Linked DNA regions of Actinocatenispora thailandica. The protein of the gene in region 2 binds, or shares a complex with, the protein of the main gene of each other region. Links are inferred from orthologs where the notes say so. Each region holds a gene or a part of one and is shown on either strand. Other genes may lie near its edges.

What was found.
Region 1: the proteins of Athai_RS27415 (region 2) and Athai_RS21845 are in contact, whole or in part, in a cryo-EM structure (PDB 8Z21), measured with the Escherichia coli proteins. The link is inferred for Actinocatenispora thailandica from one-to-one orthologs.

Annotation. Positions count from the first base shown.
Region 1 is NZ_AP023355.1:4,910,033-4,916,297, forward strand. The notes cover bases 2,109-5,053. They hold Athai_RS21845 (ABC transporter permease), read right to left. Parts: upstream 4,050-5,053; coding sequence 3,168-4,049; downstream 2,109-3,167. Other genes in these bases: Athai_RS21840 (dipeptide ABC transporter ATP-binding protein), read right to left, coding at 2,109-3,171; Athai_RS21850 (ABC transporter permease), read right to left, coding at 4,132-5,053. Outside these bases: treZ (malto-oligosyltrehalose trehalohydrolase), read left to right, coding at 1-440; Athai_RS21835 (ROK family protein), read right to left, coding at 536-1,477; more of Athai_RS21840, read right to left, coding at 1,474-2,108; more of Athai_RS21850, read right to left, coding at 5,054-5,091. UniProt on the Escherichia coli protein: Part of the ABC transporter complex OppABCDF involved in the uptake of oligopeptides and of the ABC transporter complex MppA-OppBCDF involved in the uptake of the cell wall murein tripeptide L-alanyl-gamma-D-glutamyl-meso-diaminopimelate.
Region 2 is NZ_AP023355.1:6,118,852-6,125,171, reverse strand. Bases 1,128-4,127 are described here. They hold Athai_RS27415 (ABC transporter ATP-binding protein), read right to left. Parts: upstream 3,120-4,127; coding sequence 2,136-3,119; downstream 1,128-2,135. Other genes in these bases: Athai_RS27410 (ABC transporter ATP-binding protein), read right to left, coding at 3,112-4,127; Athai_RS27420 (gamma-glutamyltransferase family protein), read right to left, coding at 1,128-2,124. Also shown: more of Athai_RS27420, read right to left, coding at 268-1,127; more of Athai_RS27410, read right to left, coding at 4,128-4,146; Athai_RS27405 (ABC transporter permease), read right to left, coding at 4,199-5,089; Athai_RS27400 (ABC transporter permease), read right to left, coding at 5,159-6,109; Athai_RS27395 (ABC transporter substrate-binding protein), read right to left, coding at 6,121-6,320. UniProt on the Escherichia coli protein: Part of the ABC transporter complex OppABCDF involved in the uptake of oligopeptides and of the ABC transporter complex MppA-OppBCDF involved in the uptake of the cell wall murein tripeptide L-alanyl-gamma-D-glutamyl-meso-diaminopimelate.

The DNA.
Region 1 (6,265 bases), 1.2 Mb from region 2 along the record:
CGGAGCCGGAACTCGCCGCGAACGTCGCCGCCGGGCGGCGCGCCGAGTTCGCCGCGCACGGCTGGCCACCCGGCGAGGTGCCCGATCCGCAGGACCCGGAGACGTTCGCCGCGTCCGTGCTGCGCTGGGAGGAGCTGGCCGAGCCGGCGCACGCGGCGATGTTCCGCTTCTACCGCAGGCTGATCGCGCTGCGTCGGTCGATCCCGGAGCTGTCCGACCCGCGCCTTTCGGAGGTACGGGTGGACACCGGCGCCGACTGGCTGACCGTCCACCGCGGACCGTACCGGATCGCGGTGAACCTCGCCGATCGGCGGCGAACCGTTGCACTGCACGGTATCCCGGTGGACGTGCCGCTCGCCACCACGCCCGGCTTCGTCTACGCCCGGCACGAGATCCAGCTCCCGGCGGGATCCGGCGCCATCGTGCGCTGCCTGGTGTGAGTGAGTCCGCGCGCGGCACCCGGCCGATCGGGTGCCGCGCGCGGAGCCTGGTGCCGACCCGGGCCGGCGCCGCGGTGCGCTCGCACGGCGGCCGGTCAGCGCACGGGCGCCTCCCGCCGGGTGCCGGCCAGCTCGGTACGTACCCGGGAGGCGGCGCCGACGACCACCGCATCGCTGCCCAGCCCGGCCCGGACCAGCCGTACCGGCTGGCCGCTGACCGGCGGTTCGGCGGCGAGCGCGGACCGGATCGGCGGCTCCAGCAGCGACCACGCGGCGCTCACCCCGCCACCGACGACCACCGTGGTCACGTCGAACACGCCGGCGGCGATCAGCACCGCCCGGGCGATCCCGGCACCGGCCGCGTCGAACACCGCACGCGCGTCGGCGTCACCGTCCGCCGCCGCCCGGGCGACCTCGCGGGCGGTGACCACCCGACCGGTCCGGTCGGCGTAGCGGGCGCCGATCGACCGCCCGGACGCCAGCGTCTCCAGGTGCCCGTGACCGCCGCAGGAGCACGGCAGGTCGCCGAACCCGGGCACGTGGCCGATCTCGCCGGCGGCGCCGTGCGGCCCCTCGTACAGCCGGCCGTCCAGCCAGAGCGCGCCGCCGACGCCGGTGCCGAGCGTCATGCCCAGCACGTCCGGCTCACCGGTGACGGCGCCGCCGGTGGCCTCGCCGCGCAGGAACGCGTTGACATCGTTGTCCAGGAACGCCGGTACCGCGAGGTCGGTCGCGATCGTGTCCGCGACCGGGAACCCGGCCCAGTCGACGAACGAGTCACTCGCCGCGACGACCTCGCCGGTACGGGTGTCGACCACGCCGGCCGCGCCGACGCCGACCCCGACCAGCCGTGCCGGGGTGCGGGACAGCAGCATCCGTACCGCGTCGACCGCCGCGGCGACCATCGCGGCACCGCCACGGGCCGCCGGGGTGGCGAGCTCGGCCCGGGACAGGATCGTCAGATCCGCACCGCACAGGGCAACCTGGGTCGTGGTGCCGCCGATGTCCACCCCGGCGTACACCTCGGGGACCGTCACGCGCCCGCCCCGGCGACCGCCTGCCGCGCGGCGCGGCGCCGACGCTGCACGGCCGGATCGGGTACTGGCACCGCGGCGAGCAACCGCCTGGTGTAGTCGGTCTCCGGGTGCAGCAGGGTGCGGCCGGTGCTGCCCTGCTCCTCGATCCGGCCGGCACGCAACACCACCACCCGGGCCGCGAACCGCTGCACCACGGCCAGATCGTGCGACACGAACAGGCAGGCGAAGCCCAGTTCGGCCTGCAGCTCGGCGATCACCTCCAGCACCGACTGCTGCACGCTGACGTCCAGCGCGCTGGTCGGTTCATCGGCCACCAGCAGCCGCGGATCCAGCACCAGCGCACGGGCCAGGGAGACCCGCTGGCGCTGCCCGCCGGACAGCTCCCGCGGCGCCCGGTCCGCCAGCGCGCGCGGCAGCCGGACCCGGTCGAGGACCTCCTCGACGCGGGAGCGGCGCTGCCGACCCGACATCGAGCGGTGCACCCGCAGCGGCTCGGCGACGCACTCCGCCACGCTCATCCGGGCATCCAGCGACGCCACCGGGTCCTGGAGCACCACGCCGATGCCGGCGCGCAGGCGCCGGCGGGACCGGCCGCGGGTGCGGCGCAAATCGGCGCCGAACAGCGAGACGGTCCCGGCGGACGGCGCGATCAGCCCGAGCGCGACCCGGGCCGCGGTCGACTTGCCGGAGCCGGACTCCCCCACCAGGCCGACCGTCTCCCCCGCCCGTACCTCGATCGACACCCGGTCCAGGGCGCGCACCGCGCGGCCACCGCGACCGAACACCACCGACACGTCACGCAGCTGCACCACCGATTCGCCGGCCGACCCCTCCGCGGCCGGTTCGGTGCTGGCAGCCGGTGGCGTACCGGCGGTCTCACCCTGCTCCGCGACCGCCAGCCGCGGCACCGCGGCGAGCAGCCGCTGGGTGTACTCGTGCTCGGGGCGCAGCAGCACCTGCTCCACCGGGCCGGTCTCGACGATCTCGCCGGACAGCATCACCGCCACCCGGTCGGCGAAGTCGGCCACCACGCCCATGTTGTGCGTCACCAGCAGCACGCCGGTCCCGGTGTCGGCGGCGAGGTCGCGCAACAGGTCGAGGATCTCGGCCTGCACCGTGACATCCAGCGCGGTGGTCGGTTCGTCGGCGATCAGCAGGCTCGGGTTGTTGGCGATCGCCATCGCGATCACCACCCGCTGCCGCTGCCCGCCGGACAGCTGGAACGGGTAGGCCGTGGCCCGCTGCGCCGGATCCGGAATGCCGACCCGGCGCAGCAGCTCGACCGCCTCCTGCCGGGCGGCCGACCGCGACACCGACCGGTGGTTGCGGATCACCTCGACGATCTGCGCGCCGACCCGGGTCAGCGGGTCCAGCGCCGTCGCCGGCTCCTGGAACACCATCGACGCGGTACGACCGCGCAGCGTGCTGAGATCCACCGCGGCGCCGGCACCGGGCCCGGCGCCGACGATGTCGGTACCGCCGATCGCGGCGCGGCCGGTCACCCGGGCGTTGCCGGGCAGCAGCCCCATCGCGGCCAGCGCCACCGTCGACTTGCCCGAACCGGACTCGCCGACCAGCGCCAGCGTCTCCCCCGGCGCCACGGTGAGCGAGACCCCCCGTACCGCCGGGACCTCGCCGGTCTCGGTGCGGAACGTGACGCCGAGATCGGCCACGTCCAGAATGGATCCCGTCATGAGCGTCCCCGTACGTCGAAGGCGTCCCGCAGGCCGTCGCCGATCGCGTTGAACGCGCAGACGACCAGGATCACGGCGAGGCCGGGCGGCACGATCAGCCACCACCGCCCGGAGTAGACGGCGGTCAGCCCGGCCGACAGCATCCCGCCCCAGTCGGTCTCCGGTGGCCGGACACCGAGCCCCAGGTACGACACGTACGCCACGAGCATGATGGCGTCGGCGACCTGGAAGGTCGCGGCGACCACGATCGTGGACACCGAGTTCGGCAGGATGTGCCGGGAGATCGCCCGGGTGTGCGTGCCGCCGATGGCCCGCAGCGTCAGCACGTAGTCCCGGTTCTTCAGCGTCAGCGTCTCGGCCCGGATCAGCCGGGACGGCACCAGCCAGGACACCAGGCCGAGGATCGCCACCATGCCCCAGATGCCGGGGCTGACGATCGCCGAGATGACCAGCAGGACGAACAGCGCCGGGATGGCGATGCCGGCGTCCACCACGCGCATCATCGCCGCGTCGACCCAACCGCCGGCGTACCCGGCGACCGCGCCCCACAGCATCCCGATGATGGTGGCGAGCGCGCCGGCGGCGAGCCCGACGAGCAGCGAGACTCCCCCGCCGTACATCAGGCGGCCGAGCTCGTCGTGCCCGACCGCGTCGGTACCGAGCGGGTGCCGGCCGCTGGGCGGCTGGTTCACCGCGTCCAGCGCGGTGTGCGTCTGGTCGGTGTGGTACAGGTACGGCCCGACGAAGCAGAACAGCACGAACAGCACCACGACGGCCAGGCCGACCACGGCGAGCTTGTTGCGCAGGAACCGCCGGACCACCAGCCGCAGCCCGGTGACACCCTCGGCCACCGGCAACTGCTCCGCGATCGCGGTCATCGGCACACCTCCCGGGTCGGACTGTCGGCGGGCTCGCACCGGAGGACCCCGCGAGGTCCGGTGCCATCGAAGAGAAGTTCGGTCATGACTTTCCCGCCACGACTCGGGGGTCGACGACACGCTGCACGATGTCGGCGAGCAGGGTGCCGACCACGGTGGCGACCGAGATGACCAGCACGCAGCCCAGCAGTACCGGATAGTCCGACGACTGGGCGGCGCTCCAGAACAGCAGCCCCATGCCCGGATAGTTGAACAGCTGCTCGACCACCAGCGCCCCACCGAACAGCACCGGTACGTAGTAGCCGAGCATCGCGACGACCGGGGTGAGCGAGTTGCGGAACACGTGCCGCCACAGGATCGCGCGCTGCCGGGCGCCGCCGGCCTTCGCGGTACGCACGTAGTCCTCGGCGAGGTTCTCCAGCGTCGCCGAGCGCATGTACCGGCTGAACACGGCGACCATCGAGGCGGCGCCGGCGACGACCGGAAGTACCAGCCCGGCCGGGTTCGCCAGCACCTGGCCGAGGGTGTCGCCCTGTGGTGCCTGGGACGGGAACCAGCGCAGCGCCTGGCTGAACACCAGCACCAGGATCAGCCCGAAGAAGTACACCGGGGTCGCGTAGGCGACGAAGCTGAGCGTGGTGATCGCGTAGTCGAACGGCTTGTTGCGCCGCACCGCCTGCCACATGCCGAGCGGGATCGCGAGCAGCAGCCCGACGATGGCCGACAGCACCGTCAGCACCAGCGTCTTCGGCAACCGCTGCACGATCAGCGTCGACACCGGTTCGTTCAGCGTGTACGAGGTGCCGAGGTCACCGTGCAGCAGCGTGCGCAGGTAGTAGAAGTACTGCGCGACGAGGGGCTTGTCCAACCCCTGCTCGTGGTTGAACGTCGCGATCTGCTGGGCGGTGGCCTGCGCGCCGAGGATGCCGCGGGCGGGCCCGCCCGGCAGCGCGTGGAGCAGGCCGAAGACCACGATGGTGACCAGGAAGATCACCAGCACGGCCTGCGCCACGCGCCGAACCAGGTACCACAGGGTGGCCATGGACTACTTGTTCCACTTCCACTGGGCCGGGTGGAAGTTCGCCAGCGAGTCCTGGCTGAAACCGCCCAGGCCGTTCTTCATCACCGAGATCTGGTAGTCCGGCTCGGGCAGCCAGATCACCGGCAGGTCCTTGGCCAGCGCGGCACTGTAGTCCTGCATCGCGCTCGGGTCGTTCGACGTGGTGGTCTTGTCGATCAGCTGGTCCACGTCCGGGTTGCTGTAGTTGCCGAAGTTCGAACCACCGCTGGACGCGAACAGCGAGTCGCCGGTCGGGAACGCCGGGAAGTACCAGCTGCCGGCGGTGCCGAAGTAGGACAGCTGCCACTTGCAGATCGACTGGCTGGCCTTGCACTGCGGGGTCTGCGACAGCACCGAGTTGACCGGCGCGGTACGGATGGAGAACTTGATGCCGGTCTTCGCCAGCGAGGACTGGATCGCGCTCATCTCGTTGTCGGTCACGGTGGAGCCGGACTGGGACAGCACCTCCATGGCGAACTTGGTGCCGGCCTTGACGCCGCTGCCGCACTGGTTCGCGCCGCTGCCCGGCTTGGTGCAGACCATCACGCCGTTCTGCTTGGTCCAGCCGTGGTCGGTGAGCAGCTTGGTCGCCGCCGCGGTGTCGAACGGGTAGGGGTTGTTCTTCTGCGTGTCGGACACGAAGTTCGAGTCCTGCCCCTGCGGCACCGGGCCGTACCCGGGGTCGCGGTGCCGTTGAAGATCGCCTTGACCAGGCCGGCCTGGTCGATGGAACGCTGGATCGCCTGCCGCGCGTACAGCTGCTTGAACACCGGACCCATGGTCGGGTTGTTGAAGTTGTACGGCATGTAGGTGATCGCCCAGCCGGTCCACGGCTCGACGGTGTAGCCCCGGGAGGCGAACGCGTCCTTCTGGTCCAGGTCGCCCGGGTCGATGTAGCCGTAGTCGACGCTCCCGGCGCGCAGCGCGTTGGTCTCCGCGGTGGTGGTGGTGAACGGCAGCAGGTTGACGGTGGAGATGCCCGCCTTCTCCCCGCCGTCGTACTTCTTGTTCGCGGTGAGCACCACCTTGCCGGCGGTGGAGAACGACTTCACCGTGTACGGGCCGCTCACGGTCTTCCACAGTGGACTCGACGCGTACTTCGAGATGTCCTTGCCCGCCTCGTTGAGGTAGGTCCAGACCTGCTTGGCGCCGGCCG
Region 2 (6,320 bases):
CGCTCAGGTGCGCAGAGCAAAGGAACGTCGACGGGGTGGGGCGGGTGGGGCGCAGTAGGCGGCATGTGTCGGGGCATACCCGCGCCGCGGTGTTCGCATGCATCTGGCCCGGCGGCACCGACCAGATCGGCCGGTTGCGGACAGAAACGGTTCGGCGGTGGCGCACCGGATCCGTCGGCGACCGGTTCGCGGCCGGCCCAGCGGTGCAAACCGAACGGGTCCCGCCGCGCGTGGCGGACGAGACCCGTCGCTGGGGCGGGCCGTGCCTCAGCGGCCGACGGCGTAGCCCTGGGCGCCGCGCGGGTTGGCGGCCGCCCGCAGGAAGCCGGTACCGGGCCAGTCGGCGTCCCGGGCGACCGCGGACAGCCGGCCGAGCGACCACGGCGGCTGCGTCTCGACCTGGTGCCCGCGGCGGCGCAGCTCGGCGATCGTCGCGGCGTCCATCCGGTCCTCGACCAGCAACACGTTGGCGCGGCTGCCCCGCGGGTAGAACGACGACGGGAAGTGCATCGAGTGGAACATCGGCGCGTCGATCGCCTCCTGCAGGTTCAGTCCACTGTGGACGAGCGAGAGGAAGAAGTTGACGCTCCACTGGTCCTGCTGGTCGCCGCCCGGGGTGCCGAACGCCAGCCACGGCCGGCCGTCGCGCGTCGCGAACGACGGCGTCAGCGTGGTGCGCGGCCGGGCGCCGGGCCGCAGGCTGCCCGGCAGGCCGTCCTGCAACCAGAACATCTGCCCGCGGGTGCCGAGGCAGAAACCGAGCGACGGGATCGTCGGGGAGGACTGCAACCAGCCGCCGCTGGGCGTCGCCGACACCATGTTGCCCCACCGGTCCACCACGTCCAGGTGGCAGGTGTCGCCGTTGACCCGGCCGTTCGCTCCGGTCCGCGCCTCGCCCGGCTCCGCGGAGTCGGGGGCGGGCATCGAGACCGTCGGCTCGCCCACGCCGCCCACCACGCCGGCGGCGGCGGTCGCCGTGATCGGCCCCGGGTACTCCGGCAGCCGCGGGGTGCGGCCGGCCGGGCTGCCGGGCCGCAGCTCGGCGTTGGCCGCCGCGCCGATCAAGCCGCGCCGCGCCTCGTTGTACTCCTTGCTCAGCAGCGCGGTCAGCGGCACGTCGGCGTACCGCGGGTCGCCGTACCAGGCCTCCCGGTCGGCGAAGGCGAGCTTGGCCGACTCGGTGACCGTGTGCACGAACTCGGCCGGTGCGGCGGCGTCCAGGTCGAACCCGGACAGCAGCGCCAGCTGCTGCAGGAACACCGGCCCCTGACCCCAGCTGTCCGTCTTGTACACCGTGTGATCGCGGTAGTCCAGGTGCACCGGCTCCTCGACGGTCGCCCGCCAGCCGGCCAGGTCGTCGCCGGTGAGCAGCCCGGTGTGCTCGGCGCCGGAGGTGTCCCGCCAGCCGCGGCCGGCGCAGAACTCGGCGATCGCCTCGGCCACGAACCCGGAGTACCAGGCCGATCGGGCCGCCTCGATCTCGCTCTCCCGGCTGGAACCCCGGCCGGCCCCGCCGTGCGCCTCGGCCTCGGCGACCACCCGCCGGAACGTGGCGGCCAGCACCGGGTTGGCGAACCGGCCACCGGTGACCGGTACCGCGCCGGCGGGCAGCCAGGTGACCGCCGAGGTCGGCCAGTCGGCCCGGAACATGTCCGCGACCGTACCGATCGTGTTCGCGATCCGCTCCAGCACCGGGATGCCGTGCTCGGCGTACCAGATCGCCGGCTCCAGCACGTCCCGCAGCCGCCAGGTGCCCCAGCGCTCCAGCATCAGCAGCCAGCCACCGAACGCGCCGGGCACCGTCGCCGGCAGCAGCCCGGTGCCGGGCATCAGGTCGACGCCCAGCCCGCGGACCGCGGCGACGGTGGCCGCCGCGGGCGCCACGCCCTGCCCGCACACCACCGACACCCGCTGCTCGGCCTCCGGCCACACCAGCGCCGGCACCTCGCCGCCCGGGCCGTTCAGGTGCGGCTCGACGACCTGCAGCAGGAAGCCGGCGGTGACCGCCGCGTCGAACGCGTTGCCGCCGCGCTCCAGCACGCTCATCCCGGCGGCCGACGCCAACCAGTGCGTACTGGCCACCATGCCGTGATCGCCGGACAACTCGGGCCGGGTGGTGAACATGGGCATCCCTTCTACTGCGCGAGGCTCGGTACCGAGTCCTCGGTCACCAGGTGGCAGGCAACCGGATGGTCGGGGGAGCGGACCGGCGTCAGGCTCGGTACCACCGTGGCACACCGGTCGATCGCGACCGGGCAGCGGGTGTGGAACCGGCAGCCGGACGGCGGCGCCAGCGGCGACGGTACGTCGCCGGACAGCACCACCCGGCGCCGATCGCGCTGCGCCGCCGGATCCGGTACCGGCGCCGCCGACAGCAGCGCCCTCGTGTACGGGTGCTGCGGGTCGGTGAAGATCTGCTCGCGCGGGCCGGACTCGACCACGCTGCCCAGGTACATCACCGCGATGCGGTCGGCGAGGAACTCGACCACCGACAGGTCGTGCGTGATGAACAGGCACGAGAAGCCCATGTCCCGTTGCAGGTCGGTGAGCAGGTTGAGCACCGACGCCTGCACCGAGACGTCCAGTGCGCTGACCGGTTCGTCGGCCACCACCAGCTTCGGCCCGCACACCAGCGCGCGGGCCAGGCCGACCCGCTGCCGCTGGCCGCCGGACAGCTCGTGCGGGTACCGGTGCCGCATCTGGGCGCGCAACCCGACCCGTTCCAGCATCTCGCAGACCTTGTCGGTGGCGGCACGACCGGACGCGATCCGGTGCTGCCGCAGCGGTTCCGCGACGATCTGGCCGATGGAGAACCGCGGGTTGAGCGACGAGTACGGGTCCTGGAAGACGATGTGCACGTCCCGCCGCAGCGGCCGCATGCCCCGGCGGGACAGGTGGGTCACGTCGGTACCGTCGAACACGATCCGGCCCGAGGTGGGCTCGGTCAGCCGCAGGATGCACTTGCCGATCGTCGACTTGCCGGAGCCGGACTCGCCGACCAGCCCCAGCACCTCGCCGGCGCCGATCGACAGCGAGACACCGTCCACCGCGTGCACCACCCGGCCGCGCCCGGACGGGTAGTGCTTGACCAGGTCGGTGATGGTGAGCAGATCAGGCATCGACAGCCTCCACAGTGGACACGCCGGGATGGAAGCAGGCCGCGAAGTGGCCGTCGCCCTGCGGGTCGAGGGCCGGCCGGGCCGCGGTGCAGTCGTCGGCGGCGATCGGGCAGCGCGGCGCGAACGGGCACTCGTCCGGATCGGCGTACGGCGCGGGCACCATGCCGGGGATCTCCCGCAGCCGGCGCCGGTCCGTACCGTCCCGCTGCGCAGCGCTGGGCAGCGCGCCGAGCAGCCCGCGGGTGTAGGGGTGCAGCGGCCGGGCGAACAGCTCGGTCACCGTCGCCTGCTCGACGATCCGGCCCGCGTACATCACCGCGACCCGGTCGGCGATGTCCGCCACCACCCCGAGATCGTGCGTGATCAGGACGATCGCGGTACCGAGCCGGTCCCGCAGCGAACGGAACACGTCCAGCACGCCGGCCTGGATCGTCACGTCCAGCGCCGTGGTCGGCTCGTCCGCGATCAGGATCCGCGGTTCGCAGGCGACCGCGATCGCGATCATCACCCGCTGCCGCATCCCGCCGGACAGCTGGTGTGGGTACTCCCGCAGCCGGCCCGCCGGGTCCGGGATGCCCACCAGGTCCAGCAGCTCGACCGCACGGGCCCGCGCGGCGCGCCGGGACAGCTTCTGGTGCCGGTGCAGCACCTCGGTGATCTGGAAGCCGACGGTGAACGACGGGTTCAGCGACGTCATCGGCTCCTGGAACACCACCGAGACGTCCGACCCGCGCAGCGCGCGCAGCTCGCGGCCGTCGAGCCGCAGCAGGTCCCGCCCGTCGAGCCGGACCTCGCCGGACACCCGCGCGGTCGGCGGCAGCAGCCGCGGTACCGACATCGCGGTCACCGACTTGCCCGAGCCGGACTCGCCGCACAGGGCCAGGATCTCGCCCGGCGCCAGGGTCAGCGAGACACCCTTGACCGCCTGCACCAGGCCGTCCTCGGTACCGAACGAGACGTGCAGGTCCGCCACCGACAGCAGCGCGGTGTCGGCCGCACCGCGCGCGCGGTTCACTCGCTCGCTCATCGACGTTCCTCCTTGACCGCAGTGCCGACGCGGCACGCTCGTCCGGTGCTCGTCATCGGGCGCTCCTGGGGTCGATCACGTCGCGCAGGCCGTCGCCGAGCAGGTTGAACCCGAGCGTGGTCACCGCGATCATCACGCCGGGCCACACCGCGAGCCACGGCGCCTGGGAGAGGAACTGCTGGGCGGTGGTCAGCATGACGCCCCAGGACGGGGTCGGCGGCTGTACCCCGAGCCCCAGGAAGGACAGCGTCGCCTCGCCGATGATCGCCGCCGGGATCGCCACCGTCGCCTGCACGATCAGCGCGTTCGCCGCGTTCGGCAGCACGTACCGGAACAGGATCGTGGCGTCGTTGGCGCCGTCGGCGATCGCACCGGCGACGAAGTCCTGCTCGCGCACCGACAGCACCTCGCCGCGGGTGATCCGGACGATCGCCGGGATCTGCGCGACGCCCAGCGCGAACACCACGTTGCGCAGCGACGGGCCGAGGATCGCCGCCAGCCCGACCGCGAACACCAGGAACGGGAAGGAGAGTACGACGTCCACGGTGCGCATCACGACCGAGTCGAGGTAGCGCCGGTAGAACCCGGCGACCAGGCCGACCGGGATGCCGATCACCATCGCCAGCGCCGTCGACAGCACCCCCGCCTGCAGCGAGACCCGGGCACCGGACGCGATCCGGGCCAGCTGGTCGCGGCCGAGGTCGTCGGTGCCGAGCAGGTGCGCGCCGGACGGCGCACCCAGCACGTCGTCGAAGTGCACCGCGGTCGGGTCACCGAACAACGCCGGCCCCAGCAGCGCCAGCAGCAGGAACAGTACGACCAGGACCAGTCCGGTGAGGGACATCGGCTTGCGGTAGAACCGGCGCCACATCCGCCGCCAGCGGTCCGACCGGCCGGTGGCCGCGACGGCCGTGGGCGCCGGGGTGGTGAGCACGTCAGCCATGGGTCGCTCCCGTGGGGGTGTCTGATGGATCTTGGCCGAGCGAGCCCGGCGCAGCCGGCTGAAGATCCATCAGATGCCCCCTAGCCGGATCCGCGGATTCAGTGCGGCGTAGGCGACGTCGACGAGCAGGTTGACCACGATGTACCCGACGACGGTCACCAGCACGACCGCCTCGATCACCGGGTAGTTGCGGGTCAGTACCGCGTCGACGGTCAGCTTGCCGAAGCCGGGGATGACGAAGATCTGCTCGGTCACCACCGCGCCGGAGATCAGCGCGCCCAGTTGCAGGCCCAGTACGGTGACGACGGTGGTGAGGCTGTTGCGCAGCGCGTGCACGCCGACCACCCGCGGGGCGGACAGCCCCTTGGACCGCGCGGTACGCACGTAGTCGGCGGACAGCGCGCCGAGCATCGCCGAGCGGGTCTGGCGCATCAGTACCGCGGCGAAGCCGGTGCCGAGTACCAGCGCCGGCAGGATCATCCGTTCCAGGTTCTGCCCCGGGTCCTCGGTGAACGGGACGTACCCCGACGCCGGCAGCCAGCGCAGCTTCACCGCGAACAGCAGGATCGCCAGCAGCCCCAGCCAGAAGTGCGGCACCGACAGCCCGAGCAGCCCGAAGCCGGTCGCGGTGTAGTCGGCGAACTTGCCGCGCCGGGCCGCCGCGATCGTGCCGAACAGCACGCCGACGACGATCGCGACGAGCATCGCGAGTACCGCGAGTTCCAGCGTCACCGGGATCCGGTTCGCCAGGATCTGGCTCACCGGCAGCTTGTCCTGGGTGGAGGTGCCGAGGTCGCCGGTGACCAGGTGCTTCAGATAGTCCAGGTACTGCACCGGCAGCGGCTTGTCCAGCCCGTACTCCGCCCGGATCGACGCGATCACCTGCGGTGTCGGGTTCTCCCCGGCCAGCACCACGGCCGGGTCACCGGGCAGCGCGCGGACGCCGAGGAACACCACGACGCTCGCGATCAGTACCACGATCACGGCCGCGCCGAGGCGGCGCAGCAGATACCAACCCATCGTCCTGCCACCTACTTCGCAAAGCCCGCGGTGGCGAACCGCGGGATGCCGTCGGAGTAGTACCGGATGCCTGCCACGTTCGCCGCGGTACCGAGGAAGTACCGCTCGTGGTACAGGTAGATGATTCCGTTGAGTTCGTGCTCGCGCGCGATCACCTTGCTGTACAACGCGCGTCGTTGCGCGGTGTCGGTGGTCGCGGCGGCGTGCACGC